One region of the Xanthomonas sp. AM6 genome, then DNA from elsewhere that is predicted to be linked to it. Evidence: riboswitches for the same ligand, from Rfam matches in the RefSeq annotation. Region 1 holds a riboswitch; each other region holds the start of a gene.

Region 1 (5,509 bases):
GTCCGTAGGCGGGGCGCACCAGTGGGCCATCGCCACCTGCTTAACGAAAATTACATAACTGCATACGAATATGTCTTCGCGTGACATGCATCGACACCATGCCGCGCTTCGGATGCCGCGATGGCCAGGCCCGGCCTGGCTTTACAATGCCGGGCATGGATATCTTCAAAGTCTTCACCCTCGAAGCGGCGCACCGCCTGCCCAACGTCCCGCCCGGCCACAAGTGCGCGCGGTTGCACGGGCATTCGTTCCGGGTCGAACTGCACGTCAGCGGCGAGCCGGGCGCCGACACCGGCTGGGTCATGGACTTCGGCGACATCAAGGCCGCGTTCGGCCCGATCTACGACCAGCTCGACCACCACTACCTCAACGACATCGAGGGATTGGAGAACCCGACCAGCGAGCGCCTGGCGGTGTGGATCTGGGAACGGCTCAAGCCGGCGCTGCCGTTGCTGAGCGAGATCGTGGTGCACGAGACCTGCACTTCCGGCTGCCGGTACCGTGGGGCGTGAAGCAGGGATCGGGATGGGGATTGGCAAAGGCGGCATCCCGATGTGCGAGGAGTCCCTAGTGCGTCCCTCCGGAGTGCCCGTTGCAGCGCAAGTGGCGTCCGAGTGGCGCGTCGCCGGGGGTGGATGGGCGCCGGGCCTCTTGGCTCAACTCGTTGATTTGCAAGCCAGTTTGAACGAAACCTGAGCGGCTTCAGAAAATTTTGTTGCATTGCAGCAGAATGCGCGTATGTTGCACTGCAACAGCAATCGGCATTCCTCTGGAGTTGCATGATGTCCGCTCAATTCAACGATCAGTTCAGCAGCTATACCCAGCAGTTCGCCGCCGCTGCCGCGCGGGCCAACCGTCTGGCGCTGGAAAGCGCCGAGAGCGTGTTCGGCGTGCAGCTGAAGACCTTCGAGAAGAACGTCGCCGCGACCACCGGCTTCCTCGGCGAGCTCACCGAAGCGCGCGACCTGGGCAGCGTGCAGTCGCTGTGGCCGAAGGGCCTGCAGATCGCCCGCGACAACTTCGAACGGCTGGCCACGGCCAACCAGGAAGTGTTCGGCCTGGGCCTGAAGACCTCCGAGGCCATCGGCCAGCTCGCCAAGAACCAGTTCGAGGCGGCCACCGACCAGGCCGCGCCGAAAGCCAAGACCAAATAAGCAACACCAGACAAGTCCGCTGCGGCGCTGCCGCACGACTGACCAGTGGTATGCGCGGGTCCCTCCCCCCGCGCCACCCAGGCCCGGTAGATCCCTCCCTCTACCGGGCCTTTTTTTGGCCGGGATTCGGGATTGGGGATTCGCAACGGCGTCAGCCTACTTCGACAGTGCGGCCAACAGCTTCACGACCAGCGTCCTTCCCGCATCGTCGGTGAGTCTCCATCTCGCGGAACTCGACGTACACGCTGAAAGCAGTTTGCGGTTGGCCAGCGACCGCTTTTGAGCACACCGCGTTTTTGTCGGGAACGGCTGGAGGGGTCGAAACAGGTCCTCCAACGCCTGGACGCATCACGCATCACGATGCGATGCACGGCATTGACGCTCAGGTCCCCGTCGGCCGGGATTCGCGATGTTCGCACGTGTTCGGCATTCCGCGAATCAGCCCTGCGTCTGCTCGCCCCGCCATGGCGACAGCGATGCGGCCAGTTCCGCCGGATCCGGTTGCGGCCGGTACGGCAGGCGTCCCCAGCACGGCACCGGCAAGCGCTCCTGCAGCATCGCCATGTTGTCGTCGATGCGCTGCATCGCCGGATCGATCTCGTTGCCGATCCAGCCGATGCAGCGCAGGCCGTCGGCGGCGATCGCCGCGGCGCTGAGCCGGGCGTGGTTGAGGCAGCCCAGGCGCAGCCCGACCACCAGCAGCACCGGCAGCGCCAGCGCGCGCGCCAGGTCGGCCTGGTCCAGCGTCGCCGACAACGGTGCCGCCCAGCCGCCGACGCCTTCCACCACCACCACGTCGGCTTGCGCGCGCAGGCGCGCGAAGGCCGCGGCGATCGGCTCCAGCTCCACGCGCACGCCGGCGTCGGCGGCGGCCAGTTCCGGCGCCAGCGGCAGCGGCAAGGCGTAGGGATTGAGGTCGGCGTAGTCCGGCCGCGGCGCGCTCGCCGCCTGCAGCGCCAGCGCATCCTCGTTGCGCCAGCCGTCCGCCTCGCGCTCGCAGCCGCTGGCGACCGGCTTCATGCCCACCGCCGACTGCCCGCGCGCGCGCAGCGCATGCAGCAGCGCGGTGCTGGCGACGGTCTTGCCGATGCCGGTATCGGTGCCGGTGACGTAGAAGGCGGGAAAGCTCATCGCTGCATCAACCTCGAGGCCGCCGCATGCGGCGCGGCCGCGCAGGATAGCCGGCGCGGCGCGCCACGTCAGCGCCACCGGCGGCCTGTCCGGGCGTCCGGAGCGGCCTGCCGCGTGGACGGATGCGCACGAGGGCAACCGGCGGCGCGCAGGTCGAGCGCTGGCGCACGACGGCAAGGCCGCTGCGCATCCGCGCGCGGCGTCCCGGGTGGGGTCGCGGCCGGCCCATCGCGCCTCGCCCGCCTGGCGCACAGGCCGCCATCGGCCGCTGCTAGACTCGTGCGATGTTCGCCTCCTCTTCGCTCACCGGCAGCAAGCCGGAACAATACGCCCAGCTGATCGCCCAGGCCCGCGCCCTGGTCGACGGCGAGCCGGACCGCATCGCCAACGCCGCCAACCTGGCAGCGCTGGTGTACCACGCGCTGCCGCGGCTGAACTGGGTCGGCTTCTACCTGTACGACGGCAAGGAACTGGTCGTCGGGCCGTTCCAGGGCCTGCCGGCGTGCGTGCGCATCCCGCTGCACAAGGGCGTATGCGGTGCCGCGGCCAGCAGCGGCCAGACCCAGCGCATCGACGACGTGGAGGCCTTTCCCGGGCATATCGCCTGCGACGCGGCCTCGCGCTCGGAGCTGGTGGTGCCGCTGCTGCGCGACGGCGCGCTGATCGGCGTGTTCGACCTGGACAGCCCGGACCTGGCGCGCTTCGACGCCGACGACCAGCACGGCCTGGAAGCGATCGCCCAGGTCTTCGTCGACGCGCTGCGGTGAGCCGGCGATGAGCACCGAGAAGCTGCGCAACATCGGCCCCAAGAGCGCGGCCTGGCTGCGCCAGGTCGGCCTGCGCACGCAGCAGGACCTGGCCGCGGCCGGTGCGGTCGGCGCGTTCCTGAAGGTCAAGCGTGCCGGCTTCAAGCCCAGCCTCAACCTGCTGTACTCGCTGGAAGGCGCGCTGACCGGCTGCCATTGGCAGGAACTGCCCGAGGCGCGGCGCGCGCAACTGCTCGGCGAGCTGGAAACCGCGGCGGCGCAGCTGCCGGCGCCGCGCGGCCTGCCGGTGGCCGGGCCGGTGGCGACCACCCACTTCGACCGCGACGGCGACCGCAGCGACGCGCCCTACGCCGACTACGCGCACGATGCCTCCGGCGGCCATGGGTACGACGCCGAGCGCGACCATGACCGCGCCGACGACGACCGCGGCGGCGAGCGCGACGCCGACTGATCCGCGCGCCACCTGCTCGCATCGCCCATCCCCGGGTAGGCCGCGTTGGGCGACCCCGGGCATGCCGGCGGATCGCGCCCAGCGCGTTGCCGACGCCGGCGGTGGCCAGCGACCCGGTCTCCGTCAGGCCGTCAGCCGCTGCCGCGTGGCAGCGCTGACGGCGCCGGCTGGCGGCCTGGCAGGCGCCTTTGCGGACCGCGGCGTCGCCGGGGAGAGGACATTGCCCCCCTTTTTCCTCGCCGCGAACGCGCAAGCGCGGCGCGACCTGCACGGGAATGGGCGACACGCCCCGGGGATCGCGTACAATCGCGCCGCTTCAAGGTGACCTGCCGGCCCCGGCCTGCAGGTTGAAACGGGAAGCCGGTGCGTCTTGCGACAAGGCCGGCGCTGCCCCCGCAACGGTAAGCGATCCGCGCTGACGACTTGCGCCACTGTGCCTGGCACGGGAAGGCGTCGCAGCCGGGAGTTCCGACTCCCAGATCGCCAGCCCGGAGACCGGCCTTGCAGTCCACTGGTTGCGATGCGGAGGGCGTCGCGGCGTGCCGCGCCGCGTCTGGCGCCGTCCGCTTGCACCTTCCGTTCGCGACTCCTTCGCCGTCACTGCGCGCACCCGCGCGCCGGAGTTGCTGCCCCATGTCGTCCCGCCTGCTTTCGGTCGCGATCGCGTCCGCCCTGTCCCTGCCCTCGCTGGCGCTCGCCGCCGATGCCGCCACCGACCTGGACCAGGTCCTGGTCACCGCCACCCGCACCCAGATCTCGGTGGAGGACAGCGTGGTGCCGGCGCAGGTGATCGACCGCGCCGAGATCGAGCGCAGCCAGGCCACCTCGCTGGCGCAGCTGCTGCAGGGCCGCGCCGGCATCGGCGTGTCCAACCAGGGCGGGCTGGGCAAGCTGACCACGCTGAGCCTGCGCGGCAGCGAATCGGACCACGTGCTGGTGCTGGTGGACGGCGTGCGCATCGGCTCGGCCAGCGCCGGCCTGGCCGCGTTCCAGGACCTGCCGCTGGGCCAGATCGAGCGCATCGAGATCGTGCGCGGGCCGCGTTCGAGCCTGTACGGCTCCGATGCGATCGGCGGCGTGATCCAGATCTTCACCCGCCGCGGTGGCCAGGGCCTGCAGCAGAACCTGAGCCTGGGCGCGGGCAGCAACGGCCTGCGCGAGGCCAGCGCCGGCTTCAGCAACCGCGGCGAGCGCGGCTGGCTGTCGGTGCAGGGCGGCTACCAGAAGACCGACGGCATCAACGCCTGCAACGGCTCGGCCACGCTGTTCGCCGGCTGCTTCGTCGACCAGCCCGACCGCGACGGCTACCGCAACACCTCGCTGAGCGCGCGCGCCGGCTACGCGCTGAGCGACACGCTGCGCATCGAAGGCCAGGCGCTGAACATCGACAGCCGCAACGAGTACGACGGCGATGCGCTGTTCGCCGGCAACGAGGCCGACAACACCCAGCAGGTGTTCGGCGGCAAGCTCGACTGGACCCCGTCCGAGCGCGTGCACGTGGCCGCCCAGCTCGGCCGCAATACCGACCAGGCCGACAGCTACTACCACGCCCCCGGCAGCGATACGCGCAGCTTCGTCAGCACCTTCGACAGCCGCCGCGACACCGCCTCGCTGCAGGGCGATTTCGGCCTGGCCGACGGCCACCTGCTCAGCGCCGGCGCCGACTGGCAGCGCGAAGAGGTCACCGGCAGCACCGCCTTCGACGTCGACCAGCGCGACAACACCGGCGTGTTCGCCGAGTACCAGGGCCGCTTCGGCGCGCAGCAGCTGCAGGCCAGCGTGCGCAGCGACGACAACGAGCAGTTCGGCCAGCACACCACCGGCAGCCTGGGCTGGGGCCTGGCGCTGGACGGCGGCTTCAAGCTCACCGCCAGCATCGGCACCGGCTTCAAGGCGCCGACCTTCAACGACCTGTACTACCCGTTCGCCGGCAATCCGGAGCTGAAGCCGGAGAAGTCCCGGAGCGGCAACCTGGGCGTGGCGCAGTACGCCGACACCTGGAACTG
Region 2 (5,509 bases), 520 kb from region 1:
TCAGCAACAGCGTTACACCGAGCAAGGTGCGGGCGAGCGAGGTCATGGGCGAAATCCTTGGAGGGTGCAGGCGTGGGAGGGGAGGGCGGCGCGATGCGTTGCCGATGCGATTGCGCCGCGCGCGGCAACGGCTGGCGCGGCGCGCATGGCGGCCGGCGTCGCCACTGCGCCGCCGTTCATGCCTCGCGCACCCGCAGCGTCGCGCGCAGCCCGTGCGGGGCGGCATTGTCCAGGCGCAGCTCGCCGTGGTGCTGGCGGGCGACGCGCTCGACGATGGCCAGGCCCAGCCCGCTGCCGCCATGGCCGCCGTGCACGAACGGCTGCCGCGCGCTGGCGGCCAGCGCCGGGTCCAGCCCGGGGCCATGGTCGCGCACCTCGATGCGCCAGCCGTCGCCGTCGCGCGCCAGGCGCAACTGGAACGGGGCGGCGCCGTGGCGCTCGGCATTGCCGATCAGGTTGCCGAGCGCGCGCTGCAGCGCCATCGGCTTGGCGTACAGCGGCGCGTGCTCCGGCAATTCGACCTCCCAGGCCGCGCGCGTCGCGCCCAGCGCATGCCGGCACAGTTCGACCAGGTCCAGCGGCGCGCTGGCTTCGTCGCGGCCGTCGCGGGCATAGGCGATGAACTGCGCCAGGATCGCATCGATCTCGCCGATGTCGCGCTCCATGCCGTCGCGCAGCTCCGGCTCCACCTGCGGCAGCAGCGCCAGCGCGTACTGCAGGCGGGTCAGCGGCGTGCGCACGTCGTGCGAGATGCCGGCCAGCAGCAAGCTGCGCTCGGCCGCGGCGCTGCGCACGTCGGCGCTGGCATCGGCCAGGGCCCGCGCCAGGTCGCTCACCTCGCGCGGGCCGCCGCTGGCGATCGGCACGGCGCCGTCGCCACGCACGATATGCGGCGCCGCCTGGGCCAGCTGTCGCAGCGGCAACACCAGGCGCCGCGCGAAGTACGCCGCGGCCAGCCATACCAGCAGCGCGCAGGCGGCCAGCAACGCCACCGAGAAGCGGCGCACGCCATGGCCGCGGCGTTCGCTGGAAAACGCCACCCACAGCGGATCGGGCGTGGCCAGCTTGAGCCACACCGCACCGTCGTCGCCGCGACGCAGTTCGCGCCCCGCGCCGAGCTGGCCGGCGGCGCGCCGCTGCAGGTCATTCGCCAGCGGGCCTGTGCGCGTGGCGGCCGGCGGCGGACTGTGCCTGACCTGCAGACCGGCCTCGTGCAGGGCCGGCTCCAAGGCCGCGGCCGCCGGCGAGCGCTGCAGCGCCTCGGCGACATTGGCGAAACCGTCCAGCGTGCGCAGCAGCTGTTGCGCGGCCGGACGCAGCGCCAGTTCGCGGCCGAGCAGCAGCGCCAGCAGGCCGGCGCCGGCCAGCACCAGCGCGATCACCAGCGCCAGCTGCCCGAACAGGCTGCGCGGCCAGCCATCGCCTGCGTGGCGGACGCGGCTCATGGCGCGGTCTCCGGCGGCACGTACACGTAGCCGATGCCCCACACGGTCTGGATCAGCCGCGGCGTGCGCGCATCGTCTTCGAGCAGCTTGCGCAGCCGCGCCACGGTGACGTCGATGCTGCGCGCGAAGGCGTCGTGCTCGCGGCCGTGCGCCAGGCTCATCAGGCGGTCGCGGCTGAGCGGCTGCTGCGGATGCCGCAGCAGCACCGACAGCACCGCGAATTCGGCGGTGGTCAGCTTCAGCGGTTGACCGTCGCAGCTCAGTTCGCGCCGGCCCAGGTGCAGGCGGAAGCGGCCGAAGCCGATCTCGCCGCCGTCCGGTTGCGGCGCGCCGGCACCGGCCGGCCGCGTGCGGCGCAGCACCGCACGGATCCGTGCCAGCAGCTCGCGCGGGTTCACCGGCTTGGGCAGGTAGTCGTCGGCGCCGATCTCCAGGCCGACGATGCGGTCGATCTCGTCGCCCTTGGCGGTGAGCATCACGATCGGCGTGGTGTCGCCCTGGCCGCGCAGGCGCCGGCAGATCTCCAGGCCGTTCTCGCCGGGCAGCATCAGGTCCAGCACCACCAGGTCGTAATGGCCGCGCGCCAGCGCCTGCTGCAGCTGGGCGCCGTCGGCCACCGCCTTCACCGAGAAGTCCTGGCTTTCCAGGTAGCGGCGCAGCAGTTCGCGCAGACGCGCGTCGTCGTCGACCAGGAGCAAGCGGGCAGGGGCGTCGTTCATGGCCGCCACTATCGGCTGCGCCGCGGCTGTCCGGCAACGCCCGCCGCGCGGACTTTGTAAGCGGATGTTTCCGCCGCCGCCCGCAGAAACATCCGCTGGCCACGCTGCGACATCTTGCGTCCGCATGCGGCCTATCGTGGCTCCACCGCAGCGTTCCCCGCGCTGCTTCCCCGGAGAACCATGATGACCCTCTCGCTACGTAGCTCGATCCTGCTGTTCACCCTGGCCGCAGGCGGCCTGACCGCAGTGGCGGCGCCCGAGGCGCAGGCGCGCGAGCGCACCCGGACCCGCACCGCCAGCCACGTGGATGGCGCCCGCAGCGCCGCAGTGAATGCCAGCGCCAGCGGTGCCCACGGCAGCCGCACGCGGGCGCGGCAGTGGCAGGCCGACGGCCAGGGCAACGCGTCGGGCAGCAGCGGCGCAACCGCCAGCGGCGTCAACGGCGGCGCGGTCACGCGCCAGGGCAGCGCCTACCACAACGCCGACGGCAGCGCCGGTCGCCAGGGCAGCGCCAGCGTCGTCGGCGCCAACGGCGGCAGCGCCAGCAGCAGCGGCGGGTTCGCCCGCAGCGCCGACGGCAGCGTGACCGGCAGCCGCCAGACCAGCGCCACGGCCGCCAACGGCGCCAGTTACCAGGGCTCGACCACGGCCGCCGACGGCAGCGTCAGCCACACCGGGACCTGCACCACTGCCGCCGGCGAAGTCGTGGCCTGCCGTCCGTAGTCGCGCGCCGTGGTGCAGCGATCACATTCCCGGGGCGGCTTCGCCATCGACATCGCGCTGCGCCGCCGCGTGTTGCCGCGCGTGCCGCCGCGTTTCGTCCATTCCTTATCCCTTAGCCGAGGATCGCCATGAAGACAGCCATCATCCATGGAGTGCTGTGCAGCCTGCTGGCAGCCGGTACCGCCGCCGCCCAGACCGCGCCGACCGCCGCGCAGAAGCAGCAGCTGCAGCAGCGGCTGACGGCGGCCGACGCCAACGGCGACGGCCTGGTCAGCCGCAACGAGGCCGACGCGTCGCTGCCACGCATCGCCAGGCGCTTCGATGCGCTGGACAGCAACCACGACGGCCAGTTGTCGCCGGACGAACTGCGCGCGGCCATGCAGCAGGCCATGCAGCAGGCCGGACCGCGCTCGCGCTGAACTGAGCGGGACCCGCGTCCCTACGGCGGCCAGCGCCGCTTGCACCGCATGTTCGTGCGACCCGGGCCGCACACGGCTGGCGGCGGCCGCTGCGGCCGCCGTTCGGCCTGCCCGGCGTGCCGGTTGCCGGTGTCCTGCGCAACCGGCGCGGGCCGGCGCGCGCCGCCAGCCCCCGGTGGCCGCGTCGAGGCCTTTGCGGCATGGGCGCTGTGGCCCGTTCCAGGCCGGATCCAGCGTCCCGCCGCGGGGTTTCGCCGCGTCGCCACGGCAAACTCTTGCCCCGCTTGGGTTTTCGGCTTTTCGACTACATTTAGCGTTGACGACGCCCGGGCACCCCACTATCTTGTGGTGGTCGGTTCCAGCAGCCACCAGGCTGCGGGATCAAAAGGGAAGCCGGTGCGGCGCGCGAGCGCTCAGGCCGGCGCTGCCCCGCAGCGGTAATTGGGAACGAACCCGTCACCCGCACTGAGGCGTCCCGCCTTGGGAAGCGACGGGCTAGGAACCGGCCATTCGGCCGCCGCCCATAAGCCCGAAGACCTGCCGACAGCCGCGCGATGCACACAGCGCGGCGCCGACCGTTGAATCTCCGGGGGGAGATGGTCGGTGAAGCGGTGACCGCCCGCAGGCTCGCGCCTGCGCCGTCGCGGTCGCTGCGACACCGCGTCCCCACGCTGCTGATCCGGTCGGAGTCCTGCCTGCGAGGGCCGGGCAGCCGGTGCACCACGCTTGGAGACCATCATGAGCCAGACCCACAGCCTGCCGGCCGCAGCCCCCCTCGACGCCGCCGACGTCGACTCCACGCCTGCCGCCGCCGCCGCGCAGCCCGACGTGGCCGCCAGCGAGCCGAGCAACGACCAGCGCGCCGTGACCTGGATCGTCAAGGACGGCGGCAACCGCCGCATGGCCTTCGACCGCTCGCGCCTGCAGCGCACCCTGGACCGGATCCACGCCGAGTTCCCGCAGCTGGACGTGGCCGACTACGAGCGCAAGGCCTTCGCCTTCGTGGAGAAGAAGGAAAGCCTGTCGGCCGACGACATGGTCGACTACCTGATCCGCGAGGCCGAGTCGCGCGTGGACATCGCCACGCCGGAGTGGGAGTACTTCGCCGCGCGCCTGTACCTGCACCGCCTGTACAAGCGCGCCAGCAAGAACCGCTTCTACGATGCCGGCGAGAAGTACGGCTCCTACGTCGGCCTGCAGGAAAGCCTGGCCGACCGCGGCGTGTACTCGATCGACATCCTCAAGAACTACTCCAAGGACGAACTGGCCGAAGCCGGCCGGATGATCGACCCGGAACGCGACAAGCTGTTCGCCTACAACGGCCTGTACCTGCTGGCCACGCGCTACCTGGCCACCGACAACTCGCGCAAGGTCTACGAACTGCCGCAGGAGCGCTGGCTGACCATCGCGCTGTACCTGATGCAGGACGAGAAGCCGCGCGAGCGGCGCATGCAGCTGGTCGGCGAGGCCTACTGGGCGCTGTCCAACCTGTACATGACCGTGGCCACGCCGACGCTGGCCAACGCCGGCAAGATCGGCGGGCAGCTGTCGAGCTGCTTCATCGACACCGTCGACGACAGCCTGCAGGGCATCTACGACTCCAACACCGACGTGGCGCGCGTGTCCAAGCACGGCGGCGGCGTCGGCGCCTACCTGGGCTACGTGCGGTCGTCCGGCTCGGCGATCCGCGGGGTCAAGAACTCCAGCGGCGGCGTGGTGCCGTGGATCAAGCAGCTCAACAACACCGCGGTGTCGGTGGACCAGCTCGGCCAGCGCAAGGGCGCCATCGCCGTGTACCTGGACATCTGGCACCGCGACATCGAGGCGTTCTTGGACCTGCGCCTGAACAACGGCGACCAGCGCCTGCGCGCGCACGACGTGTTCACCGCGGTGTGCGTGCCGGACATCTTCATGGAAGCGGTGGAACGCCGCGGCGAGTGGTACCTGTTCGACCCGCACGAGGTGAAGGAGGTCAAGGGCTGGTACCTGCAGGACTTCTTCGACGAGAAGCGCGGCGAAGGCAGCTTCCGCGCCCGCTACGAGGAAGTGGTGGCCGACGAGCGCATCGGCCGCAAGGTGGTCAAGGCCATCGACATGTTCAAGCGGATCATGGTCAGCCAGCTGGAGACCGGCAACCCGTTCATGTTCTATCGCGACGAAGTCAATCGCATGAACCCGAACAAGCACCAGGGCATGGTCTATT
Region 3 (5,509 bases), 490 kb from region 1:
GGCGCCCAGCGCAGTGGCGCCGTGGCTGTCGGTGCCGCCGAGCAGCGCGGTCAGGCCGATGCGCTGGCCGCTGCGCAGCTGCCGGCGATCGCTGGGATAGGACGCCAGCTGGGTGCGCGCATCGCCTTCCATCAGCAGGTAGCCGCGTTGCGGATCGGCGCCGTCGGCGCGCAGGGTCAGCGTCCAGTCGCCATTGGCGGCCGCGTCCACGCGGTATTCGCGCGCCGGCAGCGCGGCGTCGCCGCTGCCCAGGCGGGTGGCGATGGCGTTTGGCACGATGCTCGCGGCACTGGCGCGTGCGTTCGCTGCGCCGGGCGCATGCAGTTGCGGTTGCCAGTCGTGCGCGCCGGACAGCAGCACGAAGCGCAGCTTGCCGTTCTCCACCGGCAGCGTCGCCTGCCATTGCGCGGCCGCGCCGCTGCGTGCGGAAGAGAATTCCACCGGCAGCAACGCGCTCTTGGACAGGATCGCGGCCTCGGCCGGCGCCGGCGCGCGCATCTGCGCGAACTCCTCGGGCGGGCCGGCCAGCTGTTTGGGGATCAGCTCGGCCGCCTGCGCTGCGGCAGGAAGGGCCAGACACAGGATGCAAACGGCGGACACTCTCGACAGCTTCGGCATGACGCGCTCTCCGTGGCGGTGCGAAGAAGCGGACGTGCGTGGCCGGCGCATCGCGGCGTTGCGCAGCGGCGGCGGCACGTCCGTGAGGACGCGGCGCCCCCTCGCCGCGAAGATTCCTTCCGCTTATAGCCAGCCCAGGTTGCCGGACAAAGACGCAGCGCAGCAATGCGTCCGAACTGGGATGCCGCGCGCGCTTGCCGCTGTGATGCCCGGCGTGAAGCACGCCGGGCATCGTCGGCCTATGCCGCCTGCGCCTGCTGCGCGCGCAGCTGCCGCGCCGCGGCCACCATCGCCTCCAGCGCGCTGCGCGTTTCCGGCCAGCCGCGCGTCTTCAACCCGCAATCCGGATTGACCCACAGCTGCTGCGGATCCAGCACCGCGCGCGCCTTGTCCAGCAGTTGCAGCATCTCCTGCGTGCCGGGCACGCGCGGCGAGTGGATGTCGTACACGCCCGGGCCGATCGCGTTCGGATAGCGGAAGCGCACGAACGCATCGAGCAGTTCCATCCGCGAGCGCGAGGTCTCGATCGAGATCACGTCCGCGTCCATCGCCGCCACCGCTTCGATGATGTCGTTGAACTCCGAGTAGCACATGTGGGTGTGGATCTGGGTGGCGTCGCGCACCCCGGCCGCGGCGATGCGGAAGCACTGCACCGCCCAGTCCAGGTACGCCTGCCACTGCGCGCGGCGCAGCGGCAGGCCCTCGCGGATCGCCGGCTCGTCGATCTGGATCACGCCGATGCCGGCCGCCTCCAGGTCGCGCACCTCGTCGCGCAGCGCCAGCGCGATCTGCCGGCAGGTCTGCGCGCGCTCCTGGTCGTCGCGCACGAACGACCACTGCAGCACCGTCACCGGCCCGGTCAGCATGCCCTTCATCGGCTTGTCGGTCAGCGACTGCGCGTACTGGGTCCAGCGCAGCGTCATCGGCGCCGGACGCTGCACGTCGCCGAAGATGATCGGCGGCTTCACGCAGCGCGAGCCGTAGCTCTGCACCCAGCCGTGCCTGGTGAAGGCGAAACCGTCGAGCTGCTCGCCGAAGTATTCGACCATGTCGTTGCGCTCGAACTCGCCGTGCACCAGCACGTCCAGCCCGATCTGCTCCTGCGCGCGCACGCAGCGCTCGGTCTCCGCGGCCAGGAACGCGTCGTACTCGGCGTCGCCGAGCTTGCCGGCCTTGTGCTGCGCGCGCGCCTGCCGTACCTGCGCGGTCTGCGGGAACGAGCCGATCGTGGTGGTCGGGTAGGCCGGCAGCCGCAGCGCCGCCTGCTGCGCCTCGCGCCGCTGCGGATACGGCGATTGCCGGCGGCCGGCATCCTCGCTCAGCGCCGCCACCCGGCGCGCGACCTCGGGACGATGCACGCGCGCCGACGCGCGCCGCGTCTCCAGCGCCTCGCGCGCCGCGGTCAGTTCGGCTTGCGCATGCGGCTGCCCGTGCAGCGCGTCGGCCAGCGTGCGCAGCTCCTGCAGCTTCTGCCTGGCGAAGGCCAGCCATGCGTACAGCTCGCGGTCCAGCGCCTTTTCCTGCTCCAGGTCCACCGGCACGTGCAGCAGCGAGCACGAGGGTGCCAGCCACAGGCGTTCGCGGCCGACGTGCCCGGCCGCGTAGCGCGCCAGGGTCAGCGCGTTGTCCAGCGGCGTGCGCCACACGTTGCGGCCGTTGACCAGCCCGGCCGACAGCACCCGGTCGGCCGGCAGCGCCTGCAGCACCGCGTCCAACTGCGCCACGCCGCGCACCAGGTCCACGTGCAGGCCGTCCACCGGCAGCGCCGTGGCCAGTTCCAGGTTGTCGCCGAGCTCGCCGAAATACGTGGTCAGCAACAGCTTCGGCCGCGGCGCCTGGGCCAGGAACGCATAGGCGCGGCCGTAGGCCTCGCGCGCGGCGACGTCCAGGTCCAGCACCAGTGCCGGCTCGTCGATCTGCACCCATTCCGCGCCGGCCGCGTGGAGCTGTTGCAGCAGCTCGGCGTAGACCGGCAACAGGCCGTCCAGCAGCGCCCAGCGGTCGCTGCCGTCCACGGTCTTGGACAGCAGCAGGAAGGTCACCGGCCCGATCAGCACCGGCCGCGTGGCGATGCCCAGCGCCTGGGCTTCCAGGAACTCGGCCAGCGGCTTGTCGCCGCGCAGGCGGAAGTGCTGGCGCCGCGCCAGTTCCGGCACCAGATAGTGATAGTTGGTGTCGAACCACTTGGTCATTTCCAGCGCGTGCAGGTCCAGCCCGTCCTCCTGCGTGCCGCGCGCCATCGCGAAGTAGCCGGCCAGCGGATCGGCATCGGCCAGCGCGCGGTAGCGCTGCGGGATCGCGTCGAACAGGAACGCGGTGTCGAGCATCGCGTCGTACAGGCTGAAGTCGTTGCTGGGCGGCAGGTCCACCCCGGCCTCGACCTGCAGCCGCCAGTGCCGCTGGCGCAGCTGCCGCGCCGTGTCCTGCAGGCTTGCGCCGTCGGTTTCGCGGCGCCAGTAGCTTTCCAGCGCACGCTTGAGCTCGCGCCGCGCGCCGATGCGCGGGAAGCCCAGGTTGGTCACGATCGTCATTTGCGTTTCCTCATTGCGTTCATGGGCATTGAGGAACGAAGGAACCGCGCGCCGTCCGCCCGTTCGCACGGGACGCCCGCCACGCCAGCGACCTTCGCCCCCGCGGGCGAACCGGCGCCACGCGGGCAGGCGGAAGAGCGCGGCGCGGCGCAGGGCCGCGACACGACTTCCGGCCGCCTCCCCGCGGAGGCGCCAGGTCGAATCGGAGGACGCACAGGTCCTCCGGCCGGGGCCGGTATTCGGGCTGATGGACGAGCGCACCGTGCCGGCTGCGCGCCTACTGTCCGCCGCTTCCCAGGCCGGCATGCGCCGGCCCAGTGCCATTGACGGAGGTCGTTTCCATTCACCGCTGCGGGGCAGCTCCGGAATGGGCAGGCGCTTGCGGCGCCGGCCGTCACCGGATTCCCGTTTAAATCCATCCCTTCATCCGAATGAAGCGATGGATACCTTCGGCGAGCGCACGATAGGCCGGATGCGGCGGCGGGTCAAGCGCCAAGTGCATTGCGGGCAGGCATCGGCAGCGTTCATGGCGAACGTGTAAGCTATTGATCCCAAAGCCAATGATCTGCCGCTTCCGCCAGCAGGCGACAGCGCAGCACCACCGCGCCCGATGACGCTTCCGACTTCCGACCTGCCAGCCCGCTACGCCGCGTCCCTGCGCCTGTCCGTCGCGCCGATGATGGACTGGACCGACCAATAGACAGGTCAGGGCTTCCGGACACGTTGGTGCACTATGGGTACATTCGCCATGGCACTGCTGACCTCGTGTGGCACGGCATTTGCTTAGCTATTCTGTATAGGACTCAGCTGCAAAACGCTGATAAGCTCGCGCCGCAGCTGGGCTAGCGGCTCATGGGTCAGTGAGATTAGCAAGGATTAGGGGGAGGCATGGAAGAGCTATCTAACTACATTGGTTATGCGCTAAATTTTCAGTGTCGAGAAGTCGAGAATTACTTTGGTAGCCCGGTGATGTCCTATGTGGGGCAGATTCATCCGTCGGTTCTTCAAGCGTATATAGACGCTGTGGAGAAGGTTGCGGCTGCTAAGGGCGAATACTCTGATAGCGATAGGATAATTATTGCGCTGACTACGCCAGGCGGTGTGGTGGAAACCGTTGAAAAGATGGTAGAGGTTACTCGGCACCATTTTTCCGAAGTTTATTTTCTAGTTCCCATGTCTGCAATGTCTGCCGGGACTATATTTTCTATGTCGGGCGACAAAATATTCATGGACTACACTTCTTCATTAGGGCCGATTGACCCGCAAGTCCAGAACCCTGATGGGCATTTTGTGCCGGCCCTTGGCTACATTGATAAGGTCGATGAATTGATCGGAAAGTCTGCTGATGGGACTATCACGGACGCTGAACTCATGATGCTTCAAAGGCTGGATCTCGCTACCTTAAAGCGTTATGAGCAAGCGAAAGAACTGTCAATCAGTCTGCTGAAAAAGTGGTTGGTTAAATATAAGTTCAAAGATTGGGTTCAGCACAGTTCAAACGGCGAAGTTGTGACGCAAGACGAGAAGATCGCGCGCGCGGAAGAGATTGCCCGTCAGCTTAGTGACAACAAGCATTGGCATTCACATGGCCGCATGATCAGCGCGGATACGTTAACGGGGTCCCTGAAGCTGAGAATTGAGGACTACAGTGCGATTGATGAGATTCGGAAGCCGCTACACGCTTACACGCGCTTGTTGCTAGACTACTTGGATCAGCAGCGAGCCTCGTTCAGAATTCACCACAGACATTGAGACCAATCATGGATATCGCAACCCGCACAAATGAGGCAATCGCGCAAGCGGTTAAGAGGCTTGAGCCCGCTTCTGCTGCGCGCGTCAATGAGCTCAACGTGAAATTCGACCGACTGGTCAAGCAGGGTTTAGTAACCGAAGATTCTTACGGTATCGCTGTAGGTTGGGTTGGAGTCGCACAAGCGCCAACGTACAAGCGCTGAACTAATATTTCTTAAGGGCCGCCTGTAGCAGGGCGGTCCTTTTTTTTGCTGTAGGTCAGGACGCTCGCTGCCGTCTCTGCGCATCCCACCACGTAGCCACGTCCCGCGTGTCGTACACGTCGCCGGTCCTTGCCGGCAATAAGCGCGCGCTGTGCTTGTTCGCCATGGTCTTCATGGCGGTGCCAGGGAAGAACGCATCGCGCAGTTGCTCGATCGTCATCGTGGCGCCGTACTTGCCGAACAGCAGCCAGAACGTCGAGTAGTCGTCAGCGGCCATGGCTATGGCCCTCCGCATCTTCAAGCTGCTGCAGGCTCATCGCGGCGCCTCCGGCGCCGACGCGGCGGCGAGCAGCACCTGGCGCATCTGTTCGATGATTTCGACAGAGATCAAGCGCGTGCCTTTGC

Evidence for each region. A riboswitch is a leader RNA that binds a small molecule or an ion and turns the genes downstream of it on or off. The one in region 1 is predicted to bind cobalamin.
Region 2: another riboswitch for cobalamin. It lies ahead of OCJ37_RS19900 (ribonucleoside-diphosphate reductase subunit alpha); the one in region 1 lies ahead of btuB (TonB-dependent vitamin B12 receptor).
Region 3: another riboswitch for cobalamin. It lies ahead of metE (5-methyltetrahydropteroyltriglutamate--homocysteine S-methyltransferase); the one in region 1 lies ahead of btuB (TonB-dependent vitamin B12 receptor).

What each region holds. Positions count from the first base shown of each region.
Region 1 covers NZ_CP106869.1:4,120,578-4,126,086, forward strand. Annotated here, with positions in the region: gene queD (6-carboxytetrahydropterin synthase QueD) at 156-512, shown strand; gene OCJ37_RS17590 (phasin family protein) at 783-1,154, shown strand; gene bioD (dethiobiotin synthase) at 1,593-2,285, opposite strand; gene OCJ37_RS17600 (free L-methionine (R)-S-oxide reductase MsrC) at 2,570-3,052, shown strand; gene OCJ37_RS17605 (TfoX/Sxy family protein) at 3,060-3,503, shown strand; cobalamin riboswitch at 3,806-4,022, shown strand; gene btuB (TonB-dependent vitamin B12 receptor) at 4,137-5,509, shown strand, end outside.
Region 2 covers NZ_CP106869.1:4,637,847-4,643,355, reverse strand. Annotated here, with positions in the region: gene OCJ37_RS19925 (alpha/beta hydrolase) at 1-46, opposite strand, end outside; gene OCJ37_RS19920 (ATP-binding protein) at 177-1,445, opposite strand; gene ompR (osmolarity response regulator transcription factor OmpR) at 1,442-2,164, opposite strand; gene OCJ37_RS19910 (hypothetical protein) at 2,348-2,887, shown strand; gene OCJ37_RS19905 (EF-hand domain-containing protein) at 3,016-3,306, shown strand; cobalamin riboswitch at 3,643-3,866, shown strand; gene OCJ37_RS19900 (ribonucleoside-diphosphate reductase subunit alpha) at 4,045-5,509, shown strand, end outside.
Region 3 covers NZ_CP106869.1:4,610,347-4,615,855, reverse strand. Annotated here, with positions in the region: gene OCJ37_RS19810 (choice-of-anchor X domain-containing protein) at 1-618, opposite strand, end outside; gene metE (5-methyltetrahydropteroyltriglutamate--homocysteine S-methyltransferase) at 858-3,149, opposite strand; cobalamin riboswitch at 3,362-3,615, opposite strand; gene OCJ37_RS19800 (SDH family Clp fold serine proteinase) at 4,038-4,901, shown strand; gene OCJ37_RS19795 (hypothetical protein) at 4,910-5,104, shown strand; gene OCJ37_RS19790 (hypothetical protein) at 5,160-5,381, opposite strand; gene OCJ37_RS19785 (hypothetical protein) at 5,418-5,509, opposite strand, start outside.